Regions from separate parts of the Metabacillus sp. B2-18 genome, predicted to be linked through region 3. Evidence: a T-box and tRNA genes for the amino acid it is inferred to sense, from the RefSeq annotation. Region 3 holds a T-box; the other regions hold tRNA genes.
The links. The T-box of region 3 lies ahead of trpS (tryptophan--tRNA ligase). A T-box ahead of a tRNA ligase gene usually reads a tRNA of that ligase, here a tRNA-Trp.

Region 1 (7,670 bases), 540 kb from region 3:
TAATTGTGTGGTAAAAAACTCAGGAAACAAAATAAAATCTGAACCAAATTCTTCAGCTGTTTTAACATAGTGTTTGACTTGACTTGCAAACTCCTCAAACGAATGAATCGTGTGAAGGTGATATTGTACTGCAGATACTCTTAAGTTCATTTCTTAAACCTCTTTTCAATCAATCTATGAATTCATAAAACGCACTCATGGATGATACTATCCACATTATTAAATAACAAGCAATATTTTACAAGTACATACTTTACTTTCACTAAGTGTGTAAATGTATACTAATGTATTTTACAAAGCATAATAAAAAACCACAAACAAAAAATATGTGGTTTTTAAAAATTCTTTAAGTTACTAGTCTAAACATATTATTTCTGATAAAATTTACTCATATAATGATTTAACCTTTCGTAGATCTTCTATTAAATCATTCATTTCCTTTCCTGTTAAGTGTACCGGTAATTGATCGTATAATGTTACAAATTGCCCACCATCATCATCTTTATGCTTTGTTAGATATTCATAGAGCATTGATATTTGCCTTTCTTTTAGAGTAGATTCTGTATGAAAACGCTTTACAGTATGTATTGAAAATTCATTCATGGAAAAATCAAACTCTCCAGAAATAATTGTACCTTCTATTTTCATCTTTACACCACCTTATTTTCACTATTATTTATTTTATCCTTTATATTTCTCAATTATTTCGGAAATATTTTATTTATCACATCATTATGATTATCCTTAGAAAGGACTATTTATTATGGAAAAATTCTTTTCAAAAGTTGAAAAATGGCAAGAAATGCATACCCTTCTTCGAGTGGCATATACAAAAACGAAAATAGGGAGAACCTCATTTTCTGGTCGTGTTATTCATTTATCACCAGATAGAACTCAACTTTTATTTTATAATGTTGATACAAAATCTGTATGCAGTCTTGAATTGAATGAAATTGATGATCTTATACCTTACGAAAATAGCTAATAAGTTCCCTTCATCATCCTCTCTAAAACAAGAATCTTCTTGTCAAAATATAAGAATGATCGTCGAAACCCTTATCATTCTTTTTGAAATTGGCTACAATAAATTTTGCAATCAAAAATATTCAAGGAGTTTCAAAAAATGCAAAAAAAGACAACCCTTCAATTAATCTCAAACTTAACACTTTATAAAGCATATAAGGATGCTATCAAGTTAAAGGCATCAGATGAATTTATTCATTTATTACTGAACGAAATCGAATCCCGTCCAATGCCTCTACCAATCTCAACAAAAAAATATTAATCCCTTTCATATCACCTAAAAATCAACTCCCTCTGCGAAAAATGCAGAAATAAATTCAGAAAATTCTTTATCTTAATATAAGAAATATGAATTTATATGAAGCATTACAAGATATGATCCCTACTAATATAACCAACAATAGAGTTGTATTTGTTTACATAGGAACAGACCGTTCAACAGGTGATTCGTTAGGTCCATTAGTAGATTCATTCCTAAAAAAGAAGGGTTACAGAAATGTAATTGGTACAATTAACAACCTCGTACATGCTACAAATCTAAATGAGAGGCTTAGTGATGTTCCTTCAAATAAGAAAGTAATTGTAATTGATTAAATGTTAGGGAAAATTGAATCATCGGCAAGTTTTATGTATTTGATGGAGGACTAAAACCTGTGCAGGGGTTGGTAAAAAGAGTTAGATACTGTTGGCGATTATAACATAACAGGTGTCGTCAATGTAGGAGGATTTTTATCACAATGAAAAAGTGGATCAAATCGAATTTATGTTTGCTACTTCTATAGAAATTAAATAATAACGAGGTAAAACCATGTTGTCGGAAAGAAGAAAATGATGTGATGAATATCTCTCTAGGAGTTAAATAAAAAATAAAAAAAGACCAGGATTAGATCACTAGTCTCTTTTTTGACGCGCCTTAGAGGATTCGAACCTCTGACCGACGGCTTAGAAGGCCGTTGCTCTATCCTGCTGAGCTAAAGGCGCAATTTATAAAGATAAAATGGCTCCGCAGGTAGGACTCGAACCTACGACCGATCGGTTAACAGCCGATTGCTCTACCACTGAGCTACTGCGGAACAAAATGAAATATGCATGATTTAAAGTGGAGCTAAATGAACTCGAACCATCGACCTCACGCTTATCAGGCATGCGCTCTAAGCAGCTGAGCTATAACCCATAAGTTTCTTTTTGGAGCGGGTGAAGGGAATCGAACCCTCATCATCAGCTTGGAAGGCTGAGGTTTTACCACTAAACTACACCCGCATATTGAAATGAATTGGAGGCACCACCCGGATTTGAACCGGGGATAGAGGTTTTGCAGACCTCGGCCTTACCACTTGGCTATGATGCCTTAAAATAAATGGCTGGGCTAGCTGGAACCGAACCAACGCATGTCGCAGTCAAAGTGCGATGCCTTACCGCTTGGCTATAGCCCATTGAATAACCTTCAAGAATAAACTTCCCTGAATAAGCTACATGAATCCTCATCGCAAGAGGATATTCTGGGGTATTTCTGACAGGAAATATCACGGAATATCGTCGACAACTAGGTATACTTTCCAGCTTAATCTGTGTCGATCACTTTATATTCCAAACTTTCTACACAAAAATAAAAGTCTCGTGCTCTACACCAGCAAGAGGATATTCTAAAGGAAATATCGTCGAAAACTAAGTGCTTTTAAGCATCTAAAAATACTAAGTAACAAGATACTAAGCAACGATGTCTGAATATACAATTGGGGCGGCTGATGGGAATCGAACCCACGAATGTCGGAACCACAATCCGATGCGTTAACCACTTCGCCACAACCGCCATTAATTTTTATATATTGGCAGGGGCAGTAGGAATCGAACCCACACCAAAGGTTTTGGAGACCTCTATTCTACCGTTAAACTATGCCCCTAATATTTAAGAGTTGTTTTTTAAATTAATGCTAGATATGTTGCTGTCGCAAAAATCTATGGTGGAGGGGGGCAGATTCGAACTGCCGAACCCTAAGGAGCGGATTTACAGTCCGCCGCGTTTAGCCACTTCGCTACCCCTCCATATATGAGAGTGCCGGCGAGAGGACTTGAACCCCCAACCTACTGATTACAAGTCAGTTGCTCTACCAATTGAGCTACACCGGCATTACTATAGATGTATATAAAGTTTTTCCTTACTTACCTGTCACCCAAATCTCAGGAAGTTCATTCAAGTAGCGGCTCGATTTGTGTGCTGAAGCAAAAGCTTCGAAGCATATTCGATCGTGCTCTACCAATTGAGCTACAGGCATCATTATAGATAAAGGTGGCTCGGGACGGAATCGAACCGCCGACACATGGATTTTCAGTCCATTGCTCTACCAACTGAGCTACCGAGCCGAATAATTAGTTAGTATTAATAAGTAAGATAAAGGATTGCTCTTTACGTATAAGTTATTTATACGTATAACTTATACGTATTCTACTAGTGTTTTTAACTAGTAGATCGTCCTCATCTCAGAAGGATTATTCAAGAAGCAGCTTGATGAGTACGCTGAAGTTTTATTCAGAGAAGCATATTCGAACGTGTTCTACTAACTGAGCTACCTAGCCAAATTAGTTTACGGCAATAATGGCGGTCCGGACGGGACTCGAACCCGCGACCTCCTGCGTGACAGGCAGGCATTCTAACCAACTGAACTACCGGACCAGAGTTTTTTCACGTAGTGAAAATAACTTACCTTAACATAATATTTTAACATTCATATTACATTACATTTTTTTGGTTGCACTTAACAGCACTACTATATTGACTTGCTTAGATGATTACTCGACGTAGCATCGTCAACTGAAATTGGTTGCGGGGACAGGATTTGAACCTGCGACCTTCGGGTTATGAGCCCGACGAGCTACCGAACTGCTCCACCCCGCGATGATAAAAATATAATAAATTATATGGAGGAGGAAGGGGGATTCGAACCCCCGCGGGCTTTGACACCCCTGTCGGTTTTCAAGACCGATCCCTTCAGCCGGACTTGGGTATTCCTCCAATAACATATGTGACCTATTGGTCGTTTGTGAATATGGTAGCGGCGGAGGGAATCGAACCCACGACCTCACGGGTATGAACCGTACGCTCTAGCCAGCTGAGCTACACCGCCATAGTTACAATACGCTCATTGTAAAAAACCATGTTCGTCATGTCTCTTCCAGACACATTCCTCACAAGCCTACAATGGAGATTTTTCAAGATGTTTACGGCTCGCTCTAGCCAGCTGAGCTAGACCGCCATAATCATTGTTTGTTACTTATAAATTTGGTGGAGCCTAGCGGGATCGAACCGCTGACCTCCTGCGTGCAAAGCAGGCGCTCTCCCAGCTGAGCTAAGGCCCCAATATTTAATGATGGTCGGGAAGACAGGATTCGAACCTGCGACCCCTTGGTCCCAAACCAAGTGCTCTACCAAGCTGAGCTACTTCCCGTACTTGATAACTAAAACTGGCGCGCCCGAGAGGAGTCGAACCCCTAACCTTTTGATCCGTAGTCAAACGCTCTATCCAATTGAGCTACGGGCGCATAGTTTTTAAAAGTTTTTGGATTAATGTGCGTTATTTTCGCTGACGCGAAAAAACGTTGGTGCCGAGGACCGGAATCGAACCGGTACGGTAGTCACCTACCGCAGGATTTTAAGTCCTGTGCGTCTGCCAGTTCCGCCACCCCGGCACTACTATTGGAGCGGAAGACGGGATTCGAACCCGCGACCCCCACCTTGGCAAGGTGGTGTTCTACCACTGAACTACTTCCGCAATATTGTTAGTTATTTTCGCTAACGTGAAAAAACTTTGGTGCGGGTGAAGGGACTTGAACCCCCACGTCACAAGGACACTAGATCCTAAGTCTAGCGCGTCTGCCAATTCCGCCACACCCGCATAGTAAGTTAATTCGCTAGTGCGAAAATAATATGGTGGAGGATGACGGGATCGAACCGCCGACCCCCTGCTTGTAAGGCAGGTGCTCTCCCAGCTGAGCTAATCCTCCAAATCAATATGTTACTTCCTATTAATTTAAATTATAGTAAGTGACCCATACGGGATTCGAACCCGTGTTACCGCCGTGAAAGGGCGGTGTCTTAACCGCTTGACCAATGGGCCATATTTATTTTTGACCATAAGATGGTCATGCCTGGCAACGTCCTACTCTCACAGGGGGAATCCCCCAACTACCATCGGCGCTGAAGAGCTTAACTTCCGTGTTCGGCATGGGAACGGGTGTGACCTCTTCGCCATCATTACCAGACAAATTTCAAAGACAAATATTATTATAATTACTTCACGAAAAATTTCAAGACCTTTTTATAAAAAACTTATTTCGCTTGTCTTGTTTCGAATGAAGCAGGATTTATAATTTATCACACTAGTTAATCATGTGTCAATATCTTAATTGTATTTACCAAGCTTACTCGGCAACGGAAACAATCATATCATCTCAATTTATAAAAGAAAAGATCCAAATTATGGGCTATTGAGTTTTTATTTTTCTATATAAGTAATCTCCCTCTCAAGCTCATTAAATGATTCTACTTAGGATAAACTACTTTTGACAATTTGGAGGTGTGTAAAATGACCTTGGAGCAAGAAAGGGATTTTATTACAGTCGAAGATGAGAACGGCAAGGAAAGAACATTTTCAGTTGAAGCATTACTTGTAGTGGAAGCTGACACCTATGCTCTATTGACATCAAAAGACCATTATTATGATCCAATCATTATGCAGGTTTTAAACGAAGAAGATGGTCAATATCTTGTTGGAGTTTCAGATCCAATTAAAAAGAATATCGTTATAGATGCGTATGAAATTGCTGTTGATGCGAACCCTGCTAATTAAACCTTTCCTGCTCAAGCTGGTTCACATAACAAGTATCTAGTATACAACGAACAAAATAAAGTTCTTTTCAATATGACAATTGGTCATCGAGCAATCGGGTTGCCTTTAATCCAGCTTACGTACATTGGAAGTTATGTTCCATCAATAATGCCAGATAGATATAATGCTTTTATCTATATAAACCAGTCAAATGCTCTCAATCTAATTAAGGTACAAGAGGTCTTACTCTAATTAAGGTAAAGAGTTAAATTTTACTCCCTTCTTCCTCATAAGTAAAGGCTAGAAATTAATTTTTCCCTTGTTATAATGCTAAATGGATAGATTATTTCAAAAAGGTGGGCATTTATGGGGAACACATGTCGGTTTGTTGTCAATGCGGTAGGTAAAAAGGGAGAAACTTACTATACGCAACTAAACACAAAAAAAGAACTTGAAAATTGGATAACAGACCATCAAGACAAATTATTAATGGATGAATTAAAAATCGTAGACAAGAAATTACCGCCTTTCTTAAAATGGTTTTTGAACAAATAAAATAAGAAGCATAAGGAGATATTTGGTTATCTTCTTATGCTTTTTTCTATTTAAAGGAAGTAAAAGGCTAATTGTAATATTACACATACTTTCATTTTACACTTATTGGACCTTTTCATTTTAAACTTTCCCCCATATAATTACCTTTTAAGGGGGGAAATGAATGGCGGACATCAAACAATATATTTTCTTTGATTTCGAAATGATATGCTCTGATCAAGGGATGGCTTTTGAGAAGATGGAAGCCATTCGTTTGGGCGCTGTAAAATATGAATTAGATTCAAAAAAAATTTCATATTTTGATCGATTTATACGACCGGAAAACAGCAATCCTTTAACTGAATTTTGCAAAACGTTAACCGGTATTAAAGATTCTGATTTACAAAAAGCAAGCGATTTTAAAGACGTTTTTGCTGAATTTCTTGAATGGGTTGGTGGGTTAAAGAAGTCTCAATATTTTTCCTGGTCGCCAAGTGATTTATCACGACTAAAAATCGACGCATTAAAACATTGCATTCCTGAACGTACAATTAGAAAAATTGAAACACGATATACTGACTTTCAAGATATTTTTAAAAAGACAGTTTCTAAGACTAATATTTCGGTTGAGGATGCATTAGCTCTGTATGGATTAGAGTTTTTAGGTGACAAGCATAACCCTATGTATGATGCTTACAATACACTTCGTATTTATCAAAGCTATTTGTGTGAACCGATTAAATCCGACATGATTATGCTAAAAAAATTCATCTTTGAAGAAGAATCACCTGAAGATATGAATATGATAAATCTAAAGCTTTCTATGCACATGCAACAAGACGCCAAAGAAATAACAGAACAATTACGCGAGATATACCGGCTACGTGATGTAAAGAAGCTCTTAAAGCCGATTAAGAGACTTTCTCTAAAATATGAAAATGTGTTTATAAATCGATCTGGAATATTTACAAGACAAAATGTATATGATGCAGAGTGCTTTCTTTCTTTTTATCAAGATTTTCTTTTTACTTTTGAAGAACATTTTGCGCATTCTTCAAGAGTTGTTATTTTACACGAATATATGCTTAACCCATTAAAGGAAGTTATCTCAATAAACACTAAAAACCCCACCTTCATTTAGTGGGGTTTTTAGTTTCGTTCATTACCTTCTATTATAGCAAGTATATCTTTGGTTTAATTAGGCCTCTATTTTACTCAATAATGCTTGATAAAATCTCTCAGGCTCATCAGGCGAAAGATGTACTTTCTTTACTTTTCTCTTAAAGCCAT
Region 2 (7,670 bases), 320 kb from region 3:
AAAAAGCGTGCTAAGTTATCTTGCTCAAGCTTCATATTTGTATTAAGTAGTGTTTCGTATCCTTCACGACCACCCCAGAATACGTAGTTCTCTGCACCAAGCTCTTTCGCTACTTCAAGACCCTTTTTAACTTTTGCTGCAGAGTAAGCAAACACATCTGCATTTGGAGAAGTTGCTGCACCATGAACGTATCTTGCATTTGTGAACATGTTAGCTGTATTCCAAAGCAATTTAGCTTTACTTGTTTTCATATATTCTTTAATCATTGCTACGATAACATCTTGATTTTCATTTGTTTCCTTTAATGTGCTACCTTCTGGAGCAATATCAACATCATGAAAAGCAAAGAATGGAACATCTAATTTTTCAAAAAGTTCAAAAGCTGCTTCAACACGTGCTTTTGCTAAATCTAAGCCGGTTAAATGGTTCCAAGGGCGGACTGCTGTACCTACACCAAATGGATCAGATCCATCAGCAGTAAATGTATGCCAGTATGCAACTGAGAAACGAAGGATTTCCTCCATTGTTTTACCGTTAATTTTTTCTTCAGGATTATAATACTTAAATGCAAATGGATTTGTAGATCTTGCACCTTCATACTGAATTTTGTTAACTGTTTCGAAATAAGCCATTGGGTTATTCCTCCTAGTAGTTGGTTTAGTAATCGGTTACACGTAATCATGTAAATGCTTACAATAGATTTTCTTAAATCTATTAATCTGTAACCTTTCTTTAATCAGATTATATCACTCTATACTTAGTTTGTCTATTCGATAAACTAAGATATTTGAATTTTTTTTCACCTTATTAAAATTTTGTACCGACCCCTCTTATAAGTGCTCAAGAGACCGGCACATTTCTATTAAGCTTCTTGTGTTGTCTTTACTAATGAAGCAGATTTTTTCGATTCCTCTAGCCATAGGATACTAGTAACTCCACGTGGATAGTACTTACTTCCAGCAATTTCACCTGAGATGATTTGATCGCTCCAACTCCAAACTGATAGAGTTGGATGAGTTAACCATGCTACATGGGCTGCATCTGCTCTCTTCCCTGTTTCATCCCATTCCCAACCAAGAATCTCACGAGTGATAAACTGAGATAGATAAATCTTACTTAGCCAAGAGTTGTTACTTGTAGATGAGATTTTCCAACCTCCATCTTCAAACAAGCAGATCCCTTCTGTTAACACTGTTTCCAAATGAGTTTGTAAAGCTTGAATATACTCTCCAAATCGTCCATTAGGATCCAATGCATCATGGTTATTTGTATAATATGGGAAGATTAGCCCTTCAATGGCCGGGATGATTTTAGAATCATTACCTTCTTTAATGACAGCTGGTATATATCCGTTAGGTGTAACATGAGAAACAATTGTAGCTGCACATTTTTCAGCTTGATCACCAGCTACTTTCGATAGATCTGTTAGATCATTTTCTCTAAACAGTTTCTCAAGTGCTACATATGATGCCCATGTTTTTCCAGCTAGATATATATTATTTCTAGCCTGACCAAGTGAAACATCCAAACTATCATAAGTTGTAATCTCGGCTCCACCCATAACACGTGTTGAATCAAGTCCCATTATCCCATCTCGTTTATCAGATTCAGGATGGTCACGATTCAACATACTTTCAAAGCACTGAACAAAAATATTTAAGTTATCATTTAACCACTTTTTGTCTCCCGTTTGTTCCACATAAACTGATGCACATAGTACCCAGTTAACCAGTTGTTCATAGGTCATATGTGAGAAGCACCCATCTAAACCATATAGCTCATAAGAAGAATAGTGTGGTCTAGAAATTGTATTTGCTACTCCCATATCATGTGTAAAACTGATTCCGCCCGGATATTCAGTTTTATCACCTGGAAAGCGAACTTTATCTTCATAACTGAAGCGTTTCACAAACATATCTAACTCATTTTTAACTGTCCATGGATTCATTTTTAATTCAAAAAAGATTTGGTCTACTGTTAAGTCGAATGTATTCATCATTCGATACTCACCCTCGTTCACAACCCAGAATGCTTCTCCATCAGCATCCAATAATTGAGTTGAGCCATAGTAGCTTCGAATCGAATGAATCATCATGAACTTTTGGTCTTCAGATAATTCAGAATCACTTACCAATCTATTAGCCTCTTTTGCACGACTAGCAAACTCATCAAAATTTTCTAATGCAAAAGTTGCGACAGATTCAATATTGGTAAAATAACGTGTGTAGTAGTAAGATGCATCCATTCCAGCTGTTACATAGCCAGAACGGTGGAAACAAACTGCAAATTTATATGTTCTTTTTTCTCCAGCAGGAACATCCATTACTAGTGCACCAACAGGTCCTAAACCAAAAGTCCAGTTCTCTTTATATGGAGTTGTTAATATATTTTCTATACTAAAGTGAAGAGCAGACTTTACTTCAGGATTATCTGATGTAATTGCTGTTAAGCGCCCCTGACCAATTCCCGCGATCCCGTCACATGTGTCATCTAATCGACGCATGGAGCTATAAGGATCACTTCCTTGATACCCAAAGAAAGCTCGGCGACTCTTAGTTCCTTTTGTATTATCTACTGTTAATTCAGCCCATACAGCTGGAATAATTGTTTTCTTCAGCTCATCATCTGCTACAGAAGATGGTTCGGGTACAGATTGAGCTTGGGTATAGACGGTAAAGGATAAGTCTCCAGCCTTCCAAGTGTCTGTTCCTAATTGAAAGTCACGTTGGATTTCTTCTTTTGAATAAGGAACAATGATTCGTGGTTTATCTGGATCTGGATCCATATTTTCTATATCATAGCGCTTACTTTCGTCATCTCCTACTTCAAAAAAAGGAAGTGCTTGGTACATCCCTTCCTGATCAATCGTTTCAACACCTACATAAACATTCTTCTTCGGTGAGCGGCCAAGTTCTAAATCCAAACCTCCCCCGTTTCCATAGAATCCAAGTGTAAAACTTGAAAAGGCTCCAATTGGTGAATGATGTGCATTAAAAAACATGTTTTTTGGCATTTTGTTCCCCAACTCCCCAAATATTTAGTAAATAAATACAAGCTACTAACAAAGATCATGGCTTATGTACTTATTAAAGCGATTACATTTTTCTATATCATAAGCTCCCTCATATCTGTGGTCATTATAACACCAAATTTAAAGTTTGTATATCCAACAAACTAAGTTTAGTGTTAAAATAAATAAAGATCAGATAAGGAGTTTTTAAAAGTGGAAACGATTACATGGAATCAGCATCTTGTGAAAAAAAATAATAAAGCTCTCGTATTACAACTTATTATGCACAGAGAACCTATTTCAAGAGCCGATATTGCCCAAATATCCGGTCTACACAAAGCAACCGTTTCATCATTAGTGAATGAATTATTAGAAGAAGAACTGATCTACGAATCTGGACCAGGAGAATCCAGTGGTGGACGACGTCCTGTTATTCTACATTTTAATAAAGTAGCAGGTTATGCGATTGGAATTGATATCGGTGCAAATTATGTATTATCTGTACTAACTGACTTAAAAGGCAACATAGTTCATGAAAATAATCACACAGTCACCCAAACTCCCTACCCTACTATTATGAATCTTGTAAAAAGTATGATTCAGTCACTAATGACTAATATGCCTCAAAGTCGATATGGTGTTGTAGGCATAGGTGTAGGTGTTCCAGGAATTGTAAACAAAGAGGGAATAGTCCTTCTTGCACCTAACTTAGGTTGGAAAAACTCCGATTTAAAACAAGACTTAGAAGAGTTATTCGAAGTGCCTGTAATAGTCGAAAATGAAGCCAACGCTGGAGCATTCTGTGAGCAAAAATTCGGAGCTGGAAAAGACTACGAAAATATGGTCTATATAAGTGCAGGTATCGGTATCGGTGTAGGTATCTTCTTAAATAGAGAGCTATATCAAGGTAAAAACGGATTCTCTGGTGAAATGGGCCATATGATTATAGACATGAACGGTAAGCCATGCAACTGCGGCAGCCAAGGTTGTTGGGAAGCATACGCATCAGAACATGCACTACTAGAACAAGCTGGAAGCAGCATCGAAGCAGTCTTAGAACTAGCCAAAAATCATGATCAAACTGCCCAAGGCCTTTTTAAGGAAGTCGGTAAATACCTTGGCATTGGAATTAACAATATCATCAATACCTTCAACCCGGATCAGGTTATTATCGGAAACAGATTAGCTTTAGCTAGAGAATGGATAGAAGAACCTATCAAGACCACAATTGAAAACCATACACTTACCCATCATCAAAATGAGCTACAGCTAGACTTTTCAAAGCTTGAACAGTACTCTACTGTACTTGGAGTCTCTGCATTTGCGGTTGAGAATTTTATTAAAGAGGATAGCAAAGTTTTATAGAATAGTAAAAATAATCTCCCTGTTTTCTTTGGAAAATGGGGAGATTATTTTTGTCAGAGCAAGTGTTTTATGAACTTCACATCGGGAATATTACTAGGAGGGAGATGATAAAATGAAAGTAGATCATAAGCCTAACTACATTGATATACAATTTGGCCATCATGAAATTATAATTAACGAACGCTATGAATTTTTCTATAACCTTAATGATGTGTTTATCGCCCTATGCTTTCTGGTTGGAAGTGTGCTCTTTCTTTGGGATTCCTTTGAAACATATGCTATTTGGATGTTTATCGTGGGTAGTGGACTATTCTTAATTAGACCTATGATTAAATTCATCAAACGATTTCACTTGAAAAAGGTTCGTAATAACTGAGTATTAGTTATAGGACTAGATCATTATATTTTGTAATGATCATTAACATATTTGGATGGAAGCAGCTATGTTTGGTTATTGTTCTTTGACAATCTTGTTCCCTCTTTAACAGCACAAAAAAGACAAGACGTTATTCATTGTCTTGTCTTTTACTATTGTATTAAGTAATGATTGTGTTTTGATACCAGTGGTCGGGGTCGAACCGACACTCCCGAAGGAACACGATTTTGAGTCGTGCGCGTCTGCCAATTCCGCCACACTGGCAAAGGATTAAGTCCACAATAATGGTGCCGAGGACCGGAATCGAACCGGTACGGTAGTCACCTACCGCAGGATTTTAAGTCCTGTGCGTCTGCCAGTTCCGCCACCCCGGCAAGGGTGTTAAAAAATGGAGGCGGCAACCGGATTTGAACCGGTGATAAAGGTTTTGCAGACCTCTGCCTTACCACTTGGCTATGCCGCCATCACTAAAACTAAAGCGGAAGACGGGATTCGAACCCGCGACCCCCACCTTGGCAAGGTGGTGTTCTACCACTGAACTACTTCCGCATCTTACTTTATCTATATGGTTTAGCCTATGCAATAGAACTAAAAAGTGTTAATAAAAAGTGGCTGGGCTAGCTGGATTCGAACCAACGCATGTCGCAGTCAAAGTGCGATGCCTTACCGCTTGGCTATAGCCCACTGAATTAGCTTCAAGAATAGGCTTCCTTGAATATGCTACATAAATCATAATCGCGAAATATCGTCGACATCCATGTGCTTTTCTGCATTTATAATTACTAAGCAATCATGTCTGATATATATAAATGGGGCGACTGATGGGAATCGAACCCACGAATGTCGGAACCACAATCCGATGCGTTAACCACTTCGCCACAATCGCCATCAAGTTTTTATAATTGGCAGGGGCAGTAGGAATCGAACCCACACCAAAGGTTTTGGAGACCTCTATTCTACCGTTAAACTATGCCCCTATAAATGGTGGAGGGGGGCAGATTCGAACTGCCGAACCCTAAGGAGCGGATTTACAGTCCGCCGCGTTTAGCCACTTCGCTACCCCTCCATATATGAGAGTGCCGGCGAGAGGACTTGAACCCCCAACCTACTGATTACAAGTCAGTTGCTCTACCAATTGAGCTACACCGGCGTCATTATAGATGTATATTAAGTTCAATCTTACTTACCAGTCACCCAAATCTCAGAGAGATTATTCAAGTAGCAGCTCGATTTGTGTGCTGAAGCAAAAGCTTCGAAGCATATTCGATCGTGCTCTACCAATTGAGCTACACCGGCGTTAAATTTAATTTAAAATAAATAAAAGGTGGCTCGGGACGGAATCGAACCGCCGACACATGGATTTTCAGTCCATTGCTCTACCAACTGAGCTACCGAGCCAATATAGTTTACGGCTTCCGCTAAGCTTCGAATCTCTTCGTCAGCTCTCTCACTCACATCCTCACGTATAGTCATACGCTCCAGTGCTCGTTCACTTGCTTCCTCGACCTTCTCGCTTATCGAAACCCTTTTACTCTATACTTAGAGATAGAGCAAATATTAATCTAACTAATAAAATAATGGCGGTCCGGACGGGACTCGAACCCGCGACCTCCTGCGTGACAGGCAGGCATTCTAACCAACTGAACTACCGGACCATTTTGGTTGCGGGGACAGGATTTGAACCTGCGACCTTCGGGTTATGAGCCCGACGAGCTACCAGACTGCTCCACCCCGCGATAATAAATATGGTGGAGGATGACGGGATCGAACCGCCGACCCCCTGCTTGTAAGGCAGGTGCTCTCCCAGCTGAGCTAATCCTCCAAAATAATACATAATTTATGAATTTCATTAAGGTTAGTTATTTTCGCTAGAGCGAAAAAACTATGGTGACCCATACGGGATTCGAACCCGTGTTACCGCCGTGAAAGGGCGGTGTCTTAACCGCTTGACCAATGGGCCATATTATATTTAAAATAGTGGCGGAGAGCAAGGGATTTGAACCCTTGAGACAGCTTACACCGCCTACACGATTTCCAATCGTGCTCCTTCGGCCACTCGGACAGCTCTCCAAAATGGCTCCGCAGGTAGGACTCGAACCTACGACCGATCGGTTAACAGCCGATAGCTCTACCACTGAGCTACTGCGGAATAATCCAAAGCCTGGCAACGTCCTACTCTCACAGGGGGAAACCCCCAACTACCATCGGCGCTGAAGAGCTTAACTTCCGTGTTCGGCATGGGAACGGGTGTGACCTCTTCGCCATCATTACCAGACAATGTGACAAAAACTATTATACTAAATTAGAAGAAGATTTCAAGTGTTTTTTTCACTTTCATATTCCTTCAAAACTAGATAACGATTCACAATTCAATTCACTACTGAGTTTAACGTTCTTACATGTCCAGCTCCAGAAGCTAAATCCTACGGTAATTTCACTCTCTCGAAGAAGTCAAAGAACGACTTCATCTCGATCGCTCCAATTCCCTATGGATTTGAACGAGCTTCTTCCGTTTTTCTATTTAGGTTAAGTCCTCGATCGATTAGTATCAGTCAGCTCCACACGTCACCGCGCTTCCACCTCTGACCTATCAACCTGATCATCTTTCAGGGATCTTACTCACTAATGTGATGGGAAATCTCATCTTGAGGGGGGCTTCATGCTTAGATGCTTTCAGCACTTATCCCTTCCGCACATAGCTACCCAGCTATGCCTTTGGCAAGACAACTGGTACACCAGCGGTGCGTCCATCCCGGTCCTCTCGTACTAAGGACAGCTCCTCTCAAATTTCCTACGCCCACGACGGATAGGGACCGAACTGTCTCACGACGTTCTGAACCCAGCTCGCGTACCGCTTTAATGGGCGAACAGCCCAACCCTTGGGACCGACTACAGCCCCAGGATGCGATGAGCCGACAT
Region 3 (7,670 bases):
CATCCAGCAAATTGTAAATCATAATCCATTTTCACGTCACGGTCTAAACGTACGCTGAATGGAACAGATTGAACATCAATAGTTAAACCTGGAAGGTTTTTCTCTAATTGATCTTTAATGTAAGCATCTGTTTTCTTAGAAGTTTCAGTGTCTCCACCAAGGTATACTAATTCAACAGAGTCAGTACCAAGTTCTTTTAAACCTTGCTCCCAAAGCTTTTTAGCTTCTTCAACATTGTAAGTTAAAAGATCGCCATTTGCTTCACGGAAATCTTCACCAGTGTCAGGGTGATTAACGAAACCAGCTGGAACTGCATAGTTTGCAGGTACAGAACCGTTATTTAAAATGCTTGTTGTTAAATCTTCTTTGTTAAATGCAGTTGCAATCGCACGACGAATGTTTTCGTTTGCTAATGCTTCGTTTTGTTGGTTCATTTTGATCCAGAAGATTGTTGGCTCTAACCATTTAACAAGGTTAGGGTCACCTTCGTATTGTGGTACGATATCTGATGCTAATTTACCAGTGATATCAGCTTCACCAGTTTCGTAAGCGTTAGCAGCAGCTTGTGGATCTTTTAACACGTTGTATTGGATTGTTTCTAAAGAAACTGTTTCAGCGTCCCAATACTCAGCATTTTTGCCCATTGTCCAATCAGTAGCAGTTGTACCGCCCCAGTTCGTCATAACAAATGGACCATTATAAAGTAAAGTATCATGAGAAGTTGCATATTTATCGCCTTGCTCCTCAACAAACTTTCTGTTTTGTGGATAGAAAGAACCAAACGCCATTAAAGATTCAAAATATGGAACTGGTTTTTCTAAAGTGATTTCAAGAGTTTTTTCGTCAATTGCTTTAATACCTAAAGTGTTAAGATCATATTCTTTTTTCTCAGCTGCCGCAGCAGTGATTTCTTTTGCTCCTTTGATTTTCCCTTCCATCATGTAAGGACCATAAGGAGAAGCAGTTGCTGGGTCAATCGCACGTTGCCATGCAAATACGAAGTCATCTGCAGTTACAGGATCTCCGTTTGACCATTTAGCTTCTTTTAATTTTACTGTGTAAACAAGACCATCTTCACTAACTTCCGGCTCACCATCAGCCATACCAGGAACAGCATTTTGTTCTTGGTCTAAACGATATAAACCTTCCATAGTATTAGCTAATGCTGTAAAACTCGCAGCATCTTTTGCCATTACACTATCCATAGAAGGAATTTCAGATATTTCTAAAACCTTTAATTCTTGCGGAACTGATTCTGCAGCGTTTTCTTTATCGCCTTCAGTCTCAGTAGCTGTGTCACCACCGCCGTTACATGCTGCTAAGAACATGCTAAGTACTAGCGATAATGCTAAAAGTAGAAATAATTTCGACTTTTTCACAAATTTGACCTCCCTTTTTTTAATACAAGTTTGCTTTACAGAGATTATTATACAAGTATTCAAACAATTGTGCATTTACTTTTTTAATAAAGTTTACAGAAATGCAATAATAGTAAAGAAAATTGAATAAAAAATAGGTATATATACCTATGTATTTCATAAGAATTTTCTTAATCTTTTTAACACTTTTTGTAACAACACTTTAACGCGTTGACTTGTAAAGGGTTATATAATCTCACAAACTTTTCTTGGAGAATATGTAAATTTTTCAACTCAACTATTTCATTTTTTATAAAAATTTCTACTAATACTTTGTCTACTATAATAATTTCTCGACTTTTTCCCTTCCCCCTTTCTTCTGTTATAATAATCGTTATGAAATTGTAGAAAAGAGTGAAGAACATGCCCGATAAAAAATCGTTTACGCTTGTTATTGTGTCATTAATTTTGTCAATCTTACTATCGTTTTTTATTTACCAAAAATTAACGCTGCTTTCATTTATTAATATTTCTTTCTTCTTTGGAGCTGGCTTGCTTTTCATTGCATTCTTAACACTCACTGTTAAAGGGGGATTCTTTGATGGGATAACATATGGATTTAGAAGAATGTTTGTATCAAAAGGAAAAGAATTATCAAAGCAAGAGGTAGAAGAAATGACTCCAGTTTCAGAGCTACTCACATTTAACCACTCCCCGTTTTTAATCAGTGGGATTATAGTAACTGTAATTATGACCCTTGCAACAATCCTTTATTATTTATAGAAACCATTTGCAAAGAAGAAAATCTTTCCTTATAATTAGAAAAAAAATAATCGGCTATGAAAAAGAGTAGTACATATTAGGAGCATTTAAAGAGAGCCTGTGGCTGGTGGAAACAGGTAATGACCGATATGGAATGGACTTTTGAGCTTCTGTACAGAAAGTTAGTACGTACAGACGTTTTCTGCGTTAAAGATTAAGTGATTTCTACTATAGAAATAAGTAGGGTGGCACCGCGGTCCATCGTCCCTATCAATGGGACGAGTGGGCCTTTTTGTATGTTTCAAAAGAAGTGTGACCAGCTTATCAAATACAAGTTTCACCATTTAGGAGGAAAACAAATGAAAACAATTTTTTCAGGAATTCAACCTAGCGGCTCAGTAACGTTAGGAAATTACATTGGGGCATTACGACAATTTGTTGATTTACAGGATGAATACAATTGTTATTTTTGTATAGTTGATCAACATGCAATCACTGTTCCCCAGGATCGATTAGCTCTTCGTAAAAACATTCGAAGTCTCGCAGCACTTTACCTTGCTGTTGGGATCGATCCAGAAAAAGTAACATTATTTATTCAATCTGAGGTTCCAGCACATGCACAAGCCGGGTGGATGTTACAATGTGTTGCCTATATTGGCGAGCTTGAAAGAATGACTCAATTCAAGGACAAATCTCACGGGAAAGAAGCAGTTGTTGCAGGATTGCTCACATATCCACCATTAATGGCAGGAGATATTCTTTTATATAATACAGATCTTGTACCAGTTGGAGAAGATCAAAAGCAGCATCTTGAATTAACGAGAGATATAGCAGAGCGCTTTAATAAGAAATATAACGATATTTTCACTATACCTGAAGTTCGTATTCCAAAAGTAGGTGCGCGTGTTATGTCACTTGCAGATCCTACAAAGAAAATGAGTAAATCAGATCCAAATCAAAAAGCTTTTATCACATTATTAGACGACCCAAAACAAATTGAGAAAAAAATTAAAAGTGCAGTAACTGATTCAGAAGGTATAGTTAAATATGATAAAGAAAATAAACCAGGTATTTCTAACTTACTTTCGATTTATTCCATCTTTACTAATGAATCAATTGAAGAAATTGAAGCTCGTTACGAAGGAAAAGGATATGGAGATTTTAAAGCGGATGTTGCAAACGTAGTAATTAATACACTTACACCAATTCAAGAAAAATATCATCAATTAATGGAGTCAGAAGAATTAGATGAAATTTTAGACAGAGGTGCAGAAAAGGCAAATGCTGTTGCAAGCAAAATGATTAAGAAGATGGAGAATGCAATGGGACTTGGTCGTAAGCGAAAATAAAGGATAAATGAAAAAACGATGTGTAAATGTTTTCGTTACATTCTCACATCGTTTTTTTTATATGTAGCTCGTCCACTTTAATTAACTTTTGATTCATGCTCCATATCCCAAAGCTTCTCAAAGAAAGGTTGTCCCTTAATTAATCGCTCACATAACTGGATATGCTTTGGAGACCATCCATGTATAGTTTCTTCATATAATTGTCTCCATACTTCATCAAACTCTCGTTGCTGGATATCCTCATATTTCGTTGGATTCCATTCAGTATACCAATACTTTACCTCTGCGGCATTTTTAGTTGCTTGTAACTGATCAAGTGCCATAAATAATAATTGCTTTAATTGGCGCTCTTTTCTTGTTAACCCTCTCATATGTTGAGGTGCTAACGATAAAATATGATATTCTTTTTCTTCTTCACTTAACAATTCAATTGAATACTCTTCAGGCTCAATATCCTTTACCATTTCGAATACTAGTTGCTCCTGTCTTGGAATGATTCGGCTTTTGCGAATAGGAATTGTATAACCAATTGTGTCAACTGCGAGAATACCAATTCCATCTGTAACAACAAAACAATAATCCAACTGTATTCTTTCATGATTTTTACGAATATAAGCCTTTTGGAAAATATCTTTTAGTAGACCAGGTGGTAACTCCGCTAAGTTGTTTTCTATGTAGTCAAAAAGTAAGGAATTAACCTTTAATAGGGGAACCTGATCAAGAAGTTCAACACTGTCATCCTTTCTCCATTCATGAAAATGACAGACGTTGTACCCGTTCTCTTCACCTTCAAACCAATTTACCCAAACATCATGAAGAAATAACATTATTTGACCCCTCACTTCAGTACCATTTGTCAAACAGTATAGGCAAATTTTAGATAAATTATTCCAATCAATGAAGAATATGCTTGATTTTATTATGCAAGGTTGTCCTACTTAAAATATATGTTGTGAATTGTAAGAGAATGTTACTTTTCACAACATTAAAGGGTTTAATTATTGAATAAAATCCTCTGCTTCCATTCCTAAAAGTGCTTTTGTCCCCTTGTTCGTTTTCTCCATATAATTCTTCACAAGATGATAACCTACTGAATAACCAAGCATTTTGGGATAAAAACCTGTACCAAACATAAGCTGGGTAAACTTTGGATCTTGCCTAGTCGTTTTTTTCTGGGGCAAAATTATTCTTTCTAAGAAACGATCGCATTGATGAGGATGATAAAGCTTCGTCCATTCTGCTACGGCCTCTTCTCCGAGTTTTTCACGAACGGCATTTTCCGCCAATCCTTCCATTACCATTGTATCTATAATAGTAAAATCCTTTTCTGGTTTTGTGATAGATGCCAAACGACACACATGATGATATTCATGAGTTAGCAAGGACTTTATATCTTCTTTTTTCACATCTTGTGATAAAAATAAAAATAACTTATCATGAAATGCTAATCCAGATCGGCCTCTATACTCCATCTCTATTTTCCTGTTATAAACATCTACTGGAAACACAAAAATAGGGACACTTGGTCCGTTCCATTCACTTTTTAACTTCTTTTTTTCATCATTGATGAAATGCAATAGTCGTTTATCCTTTATAACATCAATCCAATCCTGGCTAGCTGGAGATCGTTTATACATACCAAAAGAATGGAGATAGTTTGAAATGTCACGTGCATTCATTTTAGAGAAGTAAGGTGTTAGTTTCTCACAAATTTCATATTGGTCTGGGGATGTTTCTAGCCACTCTGTTGTGTTTATCACACTCATTTTGTTTAATCACTCCTTCCCTCTTTAGTTTATGAATCGAAGGAAGGACTGTTCTTACTTTTGGAGATTACGTGGGAAATTAATAAAAGCAAAAAGCCAAATCAATTTTGATTTGGCTTTTTTGTGTTATGCATGATATTTTTTAAAGATGATCGTAGCATTGTGACCACCGAAACCTAGTGAGTTGCTCAATGCTGTATTAATTTCTTGTTTACGTGCTTCATTTGGAACATAGTCCAGGTCACAATCAGGATCTGGAGTTTGCAAATTGATTGTTGGTGGAAGAATTCCTTCTTTAATAGCTAGAATACTAAAAATAGCTTCTACACCACCAGCAGCACCTAAAAGATGTCCTGTCATTGACTTAGTTGAACTAATTGCAAGCTTATTAGCGTGCTCACCGAATACTTCTTTAATCGCTAATGTTTCAAACTTATCATTATAGGGAGTACTTGTACCATGTGCATTAATATAATCAATTTCATTAGCGTTAAGACCACTGCGTTCAATTGCCATTTTCATTGCTCTTGAACCACCTTCACCGTTTGGAGCAGGTGCTGTGATATGATAAGCATCACCTGTTGCGCCATACCCAACTATTTCAGCATAAATAGTTGCACCACGTGCTAGCGCATGCTCTAATTCTTCAAGAACAATAATTCCAGCTCCTTCACCCATAACAAAGCCATCTCGATCTTTATCAAATGGACGACTAGCTGTTTTAGGGTCTGGATTTGTTGATAATGCCTTGTTTGCAGTAAAACCTGCAAATGACATTTCAGTTAACGGAGCCTCTGCCCCACCAGTAATCATCACATCTGCTTCTCCACGCTCGATAACTCGGTAAGCATCTCCAATAGAATTTGTTCCGGTTGCACAAGCTGTAACTGTACAAGAGTTAAATCCTTTTGCACCTAATGCAATTGAAACCTGACCTGTAGCCATATCAGGTATTAGCATTGGTACGAAAAATGGACTAACACGTCTTGGTCCCTTTTCTAATAACGTTCTATATTGCTGTTCAAATGTTTCCATTCCGCCAATACCAGAACCAATCCAAACTCCAACACGTGGAGCGATTTCGTCTGTTATTTCTAAATTGGCATCCTTTACAGCCATAAATGATGCTGCAACAGCATATTGTGTGAAACGATCCATTTTACGAGCTTCTTTTTTATCCATAAATTGCTCAACATCAAAATCCTTCAATTCTGCAGCAACTTTAGCCGAATATGGTTCAGAATCAATTCTTGTTATCGGACTAACTCCTGATACTCCATTGATCGCATTTTGCCACGACGTTTGCACATCATTCCCAATTGGAGTTAAAGCTCCTAACCCAGTTACCACCACTCGCTTTTTTTCCATAATGATGACACCTCACCTTTGAGAGAATTTATTTTATTTAGTAGTTTATATTGTTGTTCGACATATTTCGGGGAGTGACAGGCACGCCATCCCCCACCTTAGCACCTACTTACCCCAACGAAGAGCAATTGCTCCCCATGTTAGTCCACCGCCGAAGCCTACCATGACAATTAGGTCTCCGTCTTTAATCTTTCCTGCTTCTAGTTCTTCTACTAGAGAAATAGGGATAGATGCAGCAGAAGTGTTGCCATATTTGTTAACTGTTTTAGACATTTTTTCTACAGGTAACTCAAGTCGTTCACGAGCAGCTTCCATGATACGGATATTTGCTTGGTGCGGGATTAAGAAATCAACATCTTCTTTTGTTAATCCTGCTTTTTCCAAAACGTTAACACTTGACTCGCCCATTTGCCTTACAGCAAACTTAAACACTTCACGGCCATTCATGATGATATATTCATCTTGATATAAGTGCTTTCCACCTGTTCCGTCAGCCCCAAGCTCAAAGGATAATATTCCTTTTCCTTCACTAACAGGTCCAATAACAGCCGCTCCAGCTCCATCCCCGAAAAGTACCGCTGTATTACGATCATCCCAATCTGTAATTTTCGAAAGCTTCTCAACACCTACAACTAATACATGCTTATAAGCTCCGGATTCAATAAACTGTTTAGCTGTAACCATTCCATACATGAAACCAGCACAAGCTGCACTAATATCCATTGCCGCAGCTTTAGTTGCACCTAATGATTCCTGTAGCATACATGCAACAGATGGAAATGGTTGATCTGGTGTTACTGTCGCAACCAAAATTAAATCTAAATCTTCAGCTGCAATTCCAGCATCCTTTAGTGCTTTCTCTGCAGCAAACTTAGCCATATGAGAAGTATCAACTGAATCATCAGCAATGCGACGTTCCTCAATTCCCGTTCTCGATCTAATCCATTCATCTGATGTATCCATGATTTTCTCTAAATCAGCATTTGTAACAACTTTTTCAGGTGTGTATCGTCCGATACCAATGATCCCTGCGTTCATTTGTGCAGCCCCTTTATCTTTTTAATAAA

Region 1: it encodes a tRNA-Trp, which carries the amino acid that the T-box ahead of trpS (tryptophan--tRNA ligase) is inferred to sense. The anticodon was not compared.
Region 2: it encodes a tRNA-Trp, which carries the amino acid that the T-box ahead of trpS (tryptophan--tRNA ligase) is inferred to sense. The anticodon was not compared.

What each region holds. Positions count from the first base shown of each region.
Region 1 is NZ_CP088245.1:1,448,910-1,456,579, reverse strand. It holds gene LPC09_RS07360 (carbon-nitrogen hydrolase family protein) at 1-150, opposite strand, end outside; gene LPC09_RS07355 (2OG-Fe(II) oxygenase) at 385-648, opposite strand; gene LPC09_RS07350 (hypothetical protein) at 764-985, shown strand; gene sda (sporulation histidine kinase inhibitor Sda) at 1,124-1,285, shown strand; gene LPC09_RS07340 (DUF1256 domain-containing protein) at 1,372-1,617, shown strand; tRNA gene LPC09_RS07335 (tRNA-Arg) at 1,931-2,004, opposite strand; tRNA gene LPC09_RS07330 (tRNA-Asn) at 2,022-2,096, opposite strand; tRNA gene LPC09_RS07325 (tRNA-Ile) at 2,124-2,196, opposite strand; tRNA gene LPC09_RS07320 (tRNA-Gly) at 2,210-2,283, opposite strand; tRNA gene LPC09_RS07315 (tRNA-Cys) at 2,298-2,371, opposite strand; tRNA gene LPC09_RS07310 (tRNA-Gln) at 2,382-2,456, opposite strand; tRNA gene LPC09_RS07305 (tRNA-His) at 2,758-2,833, opposite strand; tRNA gene LPC09_RS07300 (tRNA-Trp) at 2,851-2,924, opposite strand; tRNA gene LPC09_RS07295 (tRNA-Tyr) at 2,983-3,066, opposite strand; tRNA gene LPC09_RS07290 (tRNA-Thr) at 3,078-3,150, opposite strand; tRNA gene LPC09_RS07285 (tRNA-Phe) at 3,312-3,384, opposite strand; tRNA gene LPC09_RS07280 (tRNA-Asp) at 3,618-3,694, opposite strand; tRNA gene LPC09_RS07275 (tRNA-Met) at 3,840-3,916, opposite strand; tRNA gene LPC09_RS07270 (tRNA-Ser) at 3,941-4,033, opposite strand; tRNA gene LPC09_RS07265 (tRNA-Met) at 4,069-4,145, opposite strand; tRNA gene LPC09_RS07260 (tRNA-Ala) at 4,302-4,377, opposite strand; tRNA gene LPC09_RS07255 (tRNA-Pro) at 4,390-4,466, opposite strand; tRNA gene LPC09_RS07250 (tRNA-Arg) at 4,484-4,560, opposite strand; tRNA gene LPC09_RS07245 (tRNA-Leu) at 4,619-4,707, opposite strand; tRNA gene LPC09_RS07240 (tRNA-Gly) at 4,716-4,790, opposite strand; tRNA gene LPC09_RS07235 (tRNA-Leu) at 4,828-4,913, opposite strand; tRNA gene LPC09_RS07230 (tRNA-Val) at 4,947-5,022, opposite strand; tRNA gene LPC09_RS07225 (tRNA-Glu) at 5,064-5,135, opposite strand; rRNA gene rrf (5S ribosomal RNA) at 5,165-5,280, opposite strand; gene LPC09_RS07215 (DUF1292 domain-containing protein) at 5,604-5,867, shown strand; gene LPC09_RS07210 (hypothetical protein) at 6,213-6,401, shown strand; gene LPC09_RS07205 (3'-5' exonuclease) at 6,565-7,521, shown strand; gene LPC09_RS07200 (hypothetical protein) at 7,579-7,670, opposite strand, start outside.
Region 2 is NZ_CP088245.1:585,444-593,113, reverse strand. It holds gene xylA (xylose isomerase) at 1-632, opposite strand, end outside; gene LPC09_RS03120 (glycoside hydrolase family 52 protein) at 863-3,013, opposite strand; gene LPC09_RS03115 (ROK family protein) at 3,224-4,375, shown strand; gene LPC09_RS03110 (YrhK family protein) at 4,488-4,751, shown strand; tRNA gene LPC09_RS03105 (tRNA-Leu) at 4,934-5,015, opposite strand; tRNA gene LPC09_RS03100 (tRNA-Leu) at 5,037-5,125, opposite strand; tRNA gene LPC09_RS03095 (tRNA-Cys) at 5,141-5,214, opposite strand; tRNA gene LPC09_RS03090 (tRNA-Gly) at 5,229-5,300, opposite strand; tRNA gene LPC09_RS03085 (tRNA-Gln) at 5,361-5,435, opposite strand; tRNA gene LPC09_RS03080 (tRNA-His) at 5,562-5,637, opposite strand; tRNA gene LPC09_RS03075 (tRNA-Trp) at 5,655-5,728, opposite strand; tRNA gene LPC09_RS03070 (tRNA-Tyr) at 5,734-5,817, opposite strand; tRNA gene LPC09_RS03065 (tRNA-Thr) at 5,829-5,901, opposite strand; tRNA gene LPC09_RS03060 (tRNA-Phe) at 6,077-6,149, opposite strand; tRNA gene LPC09_RS03055 (tRNA-Asp) at 6,330-6,406, opposite strand; tRNA gene LPC09_RS03050 (tRNA-Met) at 6,411-6,487, opposite strand; tRNA gene LPC09_RS03045 (tRNA-Val) at 6,498-6,573, opposite strand; tRNA gene LPC09_RS03040 (tRNA-Glu) at 6,637-6,711, opposite strand; tRNA gene LPC09_RS03035 (tRNA-Ser) at 6,730-6,821, opposite strand; tRNA gene LPC09_RS03030 (tRNA-Asn) at 6,826-6,900, opposite strand; rRNA gene rrf (5S ribosomal RNA) at 6,911-7,026, opposite strand; rRNA gene LPC09_RS03020 (23S ribosomal RNA) at 7,274-7,670, opposite strand, start outside.
Region 3 is NZ_CP088245.1:907,419-915,088, reverse strand. It holds gene LPC09_RS04790 (peptide ABC transporter substrate-binding protein) at 1-1,379, opposite strand, end outside; gene LPC09_RS04785 (DUF3899 domain-containing protein) at 1,782-2,141, shown strand; T-box leader at 2,189-2,392, shown strand; gene trpS (tryptophan--tRNA ligase) at 2,480-3,469, shown strand; gene LPC09_RS04775 (YjbA family protein) at 3,547-4,296, opposite strand; gene LPC09_RS04770 (DUF2268 domain-containing putative Zn-dependent protease) at 4,468-5,235, opposite strand; gene fabF (beta-ketoacyl-ACP synthase II) at 5,362-6,603, opposite strand; gene LPC09_RS04760 (beta-ketoacyl-ACP synthase III) at 6,709-7,641, opposite strand.